4 regions of the Kaistia sp. MMO-174 genome follow, and region 1 is predicted to be linked to each of the others. Evidence: predicted binding sites of a transcription regulator. Region 1 holds the regulator's gene; each other region holds the start of a gene.
What was found. The regulator LexA, encoded in region 1, represses DNA repair genes until DNA is damaged. The targets are predictions, from matches to a motif close to TGTTCNNNNTGTGTTCNG.
Positions count from the first base shown of each region.

Region 2: WFK98_RS04055 (PA0069 family radical SAM protein) is a predicted target of LexA. The motif match lies at 1,102-1,119, and genes of this name have one in related genera.
Region 3: WFK98_RS20410 (carbohydrate kinase family protein) is a predicted target of LexA. The motif match lies at 1,193-1,210, and genes of this name have one in related genera.
Region 4: parE (DNA topoisomerase IV subunit B) is a predicted target of LexA. The motif match lies at 972-989, and genes of this name have one in related genera.

Region 1 covers NZ_JBBCUO010000002.1:260,039-262,239, forward strand. The annotation lists gene WFK98_RS07185 (ComEC/Rec2 family competence protein) at 1-853, shown strand, start outside; gene lexA (transcriptional repressor LexA) at 847-1,551, opposite strand; gene WFK98_RS07195 (hypothetical protein) at 1,779-2,201, opposite strand, start outside.
Region 2 covers NZ_JBBCUO010000001.1:917,748-919,948, forward strand. The annotation lists gene WFK98_RS04055 (PA0069 family radical SAM protein) at 1-1,090, opposite strand, end outside; gene WFK98_RS04060 (glycosyltransferase) at 1,192-1,785, shown strand; gene moaB (molybdenum cofactor biosynthesis protein B) at 1,786-2,201, opposite strand, start outside.
Region 3 covers NZ_JBBCUO010000005.1:517,332-519,532, reverse strand. The annotation lists gene WFK98_RS20415 (N-acyl homoserine lactonase family protein) at 1-79, shown strand, start outside; gene WFK98_RS20410 (carbohydrate kinase family protein) at 255-1,190, opposite strand; gene WFK98_RS20405 (M3 family metallopeptidase) at 1,315-2,201, shown strand, end outside.
Region 4 covers NZ_JBBCUO010000002.1:824,481-826,681, reverse strand. The annotation lists gene parE (DNA topoisomerase IV subunit B) at 1-880, opposite strand, end outside; gene WFK98_RS09870 (tetratricopeptide repeat protein) at 1,441-2,201, shown strand, end outside.

The sequences.
Region 1 (2,201 bases):
CGGCGGCGCGGCCATGCCGGGCGCCGCCGCGCTGCTCCTCTTCGTCGCCGGCTTCGTCTGGCTGGCGCTCTGGCACGAGCGCTGGCGGCTATTGGGCCTCCTGCCGATGTTGCTCGGCACCGCACTCGCCTTGATGCCGGCGCGGCCCGGCATCCTCGTCGCCGCGGATGGAAAGCAGCTGGCGATCCGGGGCGAGGATGGCGCCTATCGCATCGTCGCGGGCGATCCGGACCGCTTCATCAGCGAGATATGGCTGCGTTCGGACGGTGACGGCCGCGACGCCAGGGAGGCGGGCGTGGTTCAGGCGGGCGGCTGCGATGCGTCGGGCTGCGTGGGATTGTTGCCCGACGGCCGGCGGGTGGCGCTGGCGCTCGACCGATCGGCCTTCGAGGAGGATTGCCGGCGCGCCTCGCTGGTGGTGACACCTCTCGCCGCGCCCGAAAACTGCGCCCGCCATGCCGCCGTCATAGACCGCCATGTGCTGGCGCGCACCGGCTCGATCGCACTGTCGTTCGCGGAGAAGGAGGAATCCCCGGGCCCGGCGCCGCAAGCCACGGTGCCCAATGCGCCGAAGCCAGATTCCTCGAAACTGGATGCTCAGAAGCCGTCAATTCTTGGCGCCGATGGTGAGTTCGTCGGGCTCGCATCGGGACGCGGCCCGTCACGCTACGACCTCGTCGAGCGAAATGCCGACGACGAGGACGTGCTCGCGCCCGAACCACCGGCCGCGGCCCCGGAAACCACAGCCGCAACCGCGCCGCGCCCGGCCGTCGCTTTCGAGCTCCGCGCCGCCTACCCGCCGGTGCGGCGCCCCTGGATGCCGGCCTATGAAGCGGAGCCGGCGGATCAGTAGGTGCGCAACAGGCCGACCAGCTTGCCCTGGATACGGACACGGTCCGGTCCGAAGATTCGGGTTTCATAGGCCGGGTTGGCGGCCTCCAACGCGATCGAAGCGCCCTTGCGGCGGAGCCGCTTCAGTGTCGCTTCCTCCTCGTCGACCAGCGCCACGACGATGTCGCCGGAATCGGCATTGTCGCTCTTGCGGATCAGCACCGTGTCGCCGTCGAGGATGCCGGCCTCGATCATCGAATCGCCACGCACCTCGAGGGCGAAATGCTCGCCGCCGCGCAGCATGTCGGGCGGCACGGCGATCACATGGCTCTGGGTCTGGATGGCCGAGATCGGCACACCGGCGGCGATCCGGCCCATGACCGGGATGATCACCGGCTCGCCGGCCTCGTGCACGTCCTCCACCGGACGGGACTTGCCCAGGCTGCCCTCGATCACGCTGGGCGAGAAGGCCTGCTTTTTCGGCCGCGCCATCGCCGGCGTCATCGTCTCCGGCAGGCGGACGACCTCCAGCGCGCGGGCCCGGTTGGGCAGGCGGCGAATGAAGCCGCGCTCTTCCAGCGCCTTGATCAGGCGGTGGATGCCGGATTTGGAGCGCAGGTCCAGCGCGTCCTTCATTTCGTCGAAGGAGGGAGGGACGCCCGCTTCCTTGAGGCGCTCCTGGATGAACATGAGGAGTTCATACTGCTTCCGGGTGAGCATCTCGTTCTCGCGCTGCCAATCTTGCCAGGGATGACGACAGAATCGCCAAGGTACAAAACACGAACAGGATAGCTGTTCCCCATGTGTTCTGCAAGGCGATGGCTTGCGATGCGCGGCCGGGTTCGCGCGGGACGCGCGACTAGGGTGGCCCACGCGGTTAGGCACGGCGTGGCGGGGCGTCGTCGTCTGCTGTCGACCCCGGCGTGGGAGGTGGCCGCAGGCGTATCCTATTCGCCGATCGGGTGTTTCCGGAGCGAGCCGAGATCCTGCATCCATAGGCCGCCATCGTCGACATGGGCAGGGTGGTAGAGGCGGTTGCGCGGGATCGTCTCGAAGGCGGCGTCCCGTTCCTCGGCCAGGTAGTCATAGCCGATCGGCTGGTCGGCGCGGTTCGGATCGAGGAAATTATAGAGGTCGCGCCGCGCCAGACGGCGTGCGGGGGCAATCATCTTGAGATGATACAGGTCAAGGTCGCAATGCCTTGTCTGGAAGCCGCCGTCCCTGGGAAACCAGAGGTCGTGCAGCCCCGTGTCCGTGCGCTCGGCCGGGTCGAACATCGTGAACAGGCAATAGCGGATCTTCTTCCCCCAGATGCCGTCGATGCGATAGGTCGTCGGCGTGTACATTTCCCGGAAGCGAAAACCCCAGGC
Region 2 (2,201 bases), on a different contig from region 1:
TCAGGTGGCGGCGATTGAGGCCAAGGCGCTGGGCCGCGATCTCGAAACGGCGGCCGATCTGCCACGCATAGGGACCTTCGCCCTTCTGCCGCTTGCCGAACTCGGAATCATAGTCCTTGCCGCCGCGCATCGAGCGCAGCACGGAGAGGACATGACGGAAGCGGTCCGGATAGTGCCGCAACAGCCATTCCTTGAAGATCTCGCTGACCTCGAGCGGCAGGCGCAGCAGCACGTAGCCCGCCTCGGTGGCGCCGGCTGCCGCCGCCGCGTCGAGGATGCGCTCGATTTCCGAATCGTTCAGCGCCGGGATGACGGGCGCGACCAGCACGCCTACCGGGACGCCGGCGTCGGCAAGGCCGCGCAGCGCGTCGAGCCGGCGGCCGGGCGTCGCCGCCCTCGGCTCCATGTCGCGCGCCAGCTTGCGGTCGAGGGAGGTGATCGAGAGCGCCACCTTGGCGAGGCCGCGCTCGGCCATGCGACCGAGAATGTCGACGTCGCGCAGCACCAGCGCCGACTTGGTGACGATGCCGACCGGGTGGTTGAAGCGCTCCAGCACCTCGAGGATGTCGCGCATCATCCTGTGCTGGCGCTCGATCGGCTGGTAGGGATCCGTATTGGTGCCGATGGCGATCGTGCGCGGCTTGTAGCCGGGATCCGAAAGCTCCTTTTCCAGCAGCTTGGCGGCGTCGGGCTTGTAGAAAAGCTTCGATTCGAAATCGAGCCCCGGCGACAGGCCCATATAGGCGTGCGTTGGCCGGGCGAAGCAGTAGGAGCAGCCATGCTCGCAGCCACGATAGGGATTGATCGACCGGTCGAAGGCGAGATCCGGTGAATCGTTGCGGGTGATGATGGTGCGCGCTTTCTCCGGCATCACCTCGGTCTTGAAGGGCGGCAGTTCGTCCAGCGTCTGCCAGCCGTCGTCGAACGGGATCGACTGGAAGCGTTCGAAGCGCCCAGAGCTGTTGCTCTGGGCGCCGCGGCCGCGCCGACGGTCAGGGTCGATCGGCGCGGCCAGGGATGGCTCCGCGGGCATGAGCAGCGGGTCGAGATGCGGGGGGAGGGAGCGGGCGAGCGACATGCCCTGACTCATACGCCGCGACAGGGAACAAAACAAGAACAATGCATCTTGCGACGCAACGTCTCTGCTGTTTCGTCTCGCAGTCGCAAAAAAGTCGGTCTAAGATCGAAACGATGATCAGCGTGATCCTTTCCACTCAGAACGATGAAATGGCGTTGGCCCACGCGCTGGCGGCGCTCGTGCCGGCGGCTGCCGACGGCACCGTGCGCGAGGTCATCGTGGTCGACGCCCGCTCGACGGACGAGACGCTTGCCGTCGCCGACGCGGCCGGCTGCAAGATCGTCGTCGGTTCCGGCGATCGCGGCGCCGATCTCGCGGCGGGCGCGGCTGCGGCGCGCTCGGACTGGCTGCTCTTTCTCTCGCCCGACGTCATGCTGGAGCCCGGCTGGCAGCGCGAGGTGCGCGACTTCATGGATCGACTGGCGATGTCGGGGGCGGGCGGCAATCGCGCTGCATCCTTCCGCCATGCCGATGCCGGTTTCGGCTGGCGCGCGCGCCTTTCGGAGGTTCGCGCCTCGGTACGCTCGCGCCTGTTCGCCTCGCCCTCGCGCAAGGAGGGTCTGCTGGTGCCGGCGAGCCTCTATCGCGCCGTCGGTGGCCATCGCGCGCGGCCCGGCAATGTCGAGCGCGATCTCGCCCGCCGCATCGGCCGCGGGCGCCTTTCCTTCCTGCGCTCGCGCGCCGTATCGCGGACCGTGGTGGCCTGATCAGGCCTGGAGCTTGCCGCGCTTCAGGTGCTCGTCCAGGCGCGGCATGATCTCGACGAAGTTGCAAGGCTGGCTGCGATAGTCGAACTGCACGCTGAGGATGCCGTCCCAGGCGTCCTTGCAGGCACCGGGCGAACCCGGAATCGCGAAGATGAAGGTCGAGTTCGCGAGCCCCGCCGTGGCGCGCGACTGGATCGTCGACGTGCCGATCTTGTCGTAGCTGATGCGATGGAACACTGCCGAGAAGCCGTCCATACGCTTCTCGAACAGCGGCTCGACCGCCTCGGGCGTGACGTCCCGGCCGGTGAAGCCGGTGCCCCCCGTGGTGATGACGACGTCGATCTCCGGATCGCTGATCCAGCAGGAGACGATGGTGCGGATCTCGTCGATATCGTCGGGGACGATCGCCCGCTCGG
Region 3 (2,201 bases), on a different contig from region 1:
TTCCCGCCTGACGGAAAGGGGCCTGCAGGTGATCGAGGTCGCACTCGCCGACGGCGCGACGAGTTTTGTAGAGAGCTAGGTCAACGCGAGCGGGCGCCACCTCTCCCATGGGGAGAGGTCGACGCACGCAGTGCGGCGGGTGAGGGGTTAAGGCCCAACCTGTGACATCGCATCCCCTCACCCGGAGCTTCGCTTCGACCTCTCCCTGTGGGAGAGGTGAGGTGCCGCCTCTACCTCGTCGAATCCCCGAGCCCCTACACCTCGCCCCAGACGCGCGGCAGCGGGTCGCCGGCTGTGGGACGGCCGCCGAGGACGGTCGTCGCCTGCGCGCCCGCCTCGACGCCGCGATGCAGGCAGACATCGATCGCCTTGCCGGCCAGGCGAGCCGCCAGGAAGCCGGCGAGGAACGCATCGCCGGCGCCCGTGGTATCGGTGACCTCGACCCTGGGCGCCGCCGCCTTCAGGCGAACCGACCGGCTGGCCGCCTCGGCGCCCTCGGCGCCGCGCTTGATCACGGCCAGCTCGTAGCGGGCGGTGAGAAAACGGATCTGCTCGGCGGCGTCGCGGCTGCCGGTCAGGCAGGCGGCCTCCTCGGCATTCGGGAAAATGATCGAGGCGTCGCTGGTCCAGCCAAGGAAATTCGACGGGCCGACTTCCTCCAGGAAGCCGACCGAGGCCGGGTCGACGGTGACGGTAATGCCGCGGGCCCGCGCCACCGCCATCAGCGCCATGACGGCGGCGCGGGGGCCGGGCGTGAACAGCGCATAGCCCGAGACATGCACGAGATCGAGCTGGTTCAGCATCGAGAACGGCAGGTCATCGGCGCAAAGACCGTCATTGGCGCCGCGGTCGGTCAGGAAGCTGCGCTCGGCATTGTCCGAGAGAATGGCGATCAGCATGCCGGTGGTGCGCTCGTCGTCGGCGGCGAGAACCGGCACGACGCCGGCATCGCGCAACGCCTGTTCCTGCTCGGCCAGATCACGACGGCCAACCCGGCCGGCGAACGCCACCGGAATGCCGAAATGCGCCAGCCAGGCGGCCTGGTTGCAGCCCGAGCCGCCCGGATAGAGGCCGATCTTGGCGCGCCGGTCCGATCCGACGACCAGCGGCCCGTCCGGACGCACGATGACGTCGGTCATCACGTCGCCAATGACGAGCATGCGAGGGCGGGGCAAATCGGAGGCAGTCATGGCGGAACTCGAATCGGACAGAGGTTGATCACCCTCCTATAGAGAGGAATGCGGCCGGCATTAAGCTTGAACCATGCCGGCAAACCCTCCATGTCTGGACCAGCTCATTCTGACCGAGGCCCGCATGACCGCTGAAAATCCGCTTCTCGCGCCCTGGAACACGCCGTTCGACGTCCCGCCCTTCGCCGCCATCGAACCCGCCCACTACACCCCCGCCTTCCAGGCGGCGATCGCCGAACACGAAGCCGAAATCGCTGATATCGCCGACAATGCCGAGGCTCCGACCTTCGACAACACGATCGCGGCGATAGAGCGGGCCGGCCGCTCGCTCGACCGGGTCGCCAACGTCTTCTTCAACCTGACCGGCGCGCACACCAATGACGAACTCGAAACGATCGAGCTCGATCTCGCCCCGGTGCTGGCGCGCCACAGCAACGGCATCTACCAGAACGCCAGGCTGTTCGACCGCATCGACACGCTGTTCAAGGCAGGCGATGCCGGCCTCGACGCCGAGCAGGCGCGCGTGCTGGAGCGCTATCACACCAGCTTCGTGCGCGCCGGCGCGGGCCTATCGCCGGAAGCCAAGACGCGCCTCGGCGCCATCGCCGAAAGGCTCGCGACGCTCGGCACCAATTTCGGCCAGAACGTGCTCGCCGACGAGAAGAGCTGGAGCCTGACGCTCGAGGGCGAGGCCGACCTTGCCGGCCTGCCCGACTTCCTGCGCGATGCGGCAGCCCAGGCGGCCAGGGATCGCGGCCTCGACGGCAAGCATGTAATCACGCTGTCTCGCTCGTCGATCGAGCCGTTCCTGCAGTTTTCCGCCCGACGCGACCTGCGCGAGAAGGCGTTCGCCGCCTGGATCGCGCGCGGCGAGGCCGGCAAGACCGACAACCGCGCCATCATCGCCGAAACCGTGCAGCTGCGCGCCGAGCGGGCGAAGCTGCTGGGCTTCCCGAGCTTCGCGCATTTCCGCCTCGACGATTCGATGGCGAAGACACCGGAAGCGGCGAT
Region 4 (2,201 bases), 560 kb from region 1:
TGTCGGTCCGGCCGGCGAAGATCTGGCTGGTGATCAGCTTCTCGTTGTCGAGTTCGGCCGCCAGGAAATCCTTGAGGCCGGCCGGGAAGTGGAACACCGCCGTGGGCGGGGTCGCCGCATCCGGCTTGAGCAGCTCCGGCGCGCAGGACCACCGGATCTCGACACCGCCGAACAGATAGGCTTTCGAGCGGGTCATGGCGAAGATCCGCTCGGGGCGGAAATGCGCGCCGACGCCGAAGATCTGCTCGTCCGGCTTGAAGCGGGTGCGGGTGCCGCGGCGGTTATGGACCTCGCCGACCATCTCCAGCTTCGAGGTCGCATGGCCGCGCGAGAAGGTCTGGCGGTAGAGGCGCTTGCCGCGCGCGACTTCCACTTCAAGCGATTCCGACAGCGCGTTGACGACCGAGATGCCGACGCCATGCAGGCCGCCCGAGGTCTCGTATACCTTCGAGTCGAACTTTCCGCCCGAATGCAGCGTCGTCATGATGACTTCGAGCGCGGATTTGTCCTTGAACTTCGGATGCGGGTCGACCGGGATGCCGCGGCCATTGTCGGTCACGGTGACGCTGCCATCGGCGGAGAGCTCGACGTCGATGAAGGTCGCGTGGCCGGCGACGGCCTCGTCCATCGAGTTGTCGATCACCTCGGCGAAGAGATGGTGCAGCGCCTTCTCGTCGGTGCCGCCAATATACATGCCGGGGCGGCGGCGCACCGGCTCGAGTCCTTCGAGAACCTCGATGTCGGCGGCCGAATAGCTGGTTTCGGAGGGCGGCGCGGGCGCGGCGGCGCGCCGGGCGGCGGGGGCTTCGCGCGGTGCGGCTTCGGGCTTGATCGCTCGTGCGGTTGCACCGGATCCGAAAAGGTCGTCGGTCTCTGCCATGGTCATCCGTAACTGTGAGGTCGCTCAATGGCGCGGTCGAGGCGGCGAATCAAGATCGAATTTTGCCACGCCCCGGGACCCGGCGCGAGTGTGTTCCTCATTTGTTCGACTGGGCACCGGCTCGCCGCGATGCTTCGGCCGATGGCAGCCAAGGTGGTGAGAAGATTCGCGTTTTGCGAGTCTGGCCGGGGCCTCACGATTCCATGTTGCGGTCTGGCAACAGTCTGAAACCAACCCGCCGGCGGGGACGGCCAGCGGCCCCAATTGCCGCCTTTCAGCCATAAAGTCGAACGACCGTCCTCTTCATCCGGGGGCGGATAGGACAAACCTTGCGTATTGTCGGTAAAAATTCTCGTTGGTCTTCAAGGGCACACGTAGCTGTGATGGCGCGAATAGTAGAACGCGCCTGTATCGGCCTCGGATTCGCCCGAAACCAATTCCATATTTCGGGAAATCGAAATCTCCGCGCTGTCGCGGATCAAGCTGGGAACTTCGCTTCGACGACCCTGGCGGCCAAGCGGCCGCCGGTGGGCGCGAGCGTCAGGAATGTGTGGCGTACAATGCGAATGTGTAACGCGCTCGGCGGCGCCGCCCTCTTCTGCATCAGCGTGCTCGCCGGCCTTGGTTCTTGGTCGGGGCAGGCGCTGGCGCTCGACGCCAGGACGCTGGACCGCAACGCCTCGCCGGGCGAGGCGTTCCGCTTCGGCTTCAACGCCTACAAGCAAGGCGACAAGTCGACCGCGGTCGAGGCGCTGACTTATGCGGCCGACAAGGGCCACGCCGTCGCGCAGTGGAAGCTCGGGCGCATGTATGCCGAAGGCGACGGCCTGACCAAGGACGATATGAAGGCGTTCGAGCTGTTCAGCGAGATTGCCGACGCCCATGCCGACGACAATCCCGACGCGCCGTCCGCCCGCTTCGTGTCGAACGCCTTCGTGGCGCTCGGTTCCTACTATCGCGACGGCATTCCCAATTCTTCGATCCAGCCGGATTTCAGCCGCGCCCGGCAGATGTTCTCCTACGCCGCCTCGTATTTCGGCGACTCGGACGCCCAGCTCAACCTCGCCCGCATGTACTATGACGGCGAGGACGGCGATCGCGATCCGCGCCAGGCGGCCCGCTGGGCCAAGCTCTCGGCCGACAAGGGCAATGTCGGCGCCCAGGCGCTGCTCGGCCACATGCTGTTCGAGGGCGACGGCGTCAAGCGCCAGCCGGTCGTCGGGCTCATGTTCCTGACCATTGCCCGCGATCGCTCCGGCACCACCGATCCCTGGATCATGAAGCTGCAGGAGCAGGCCTTCTCGGTCGCGACCGAGACGGA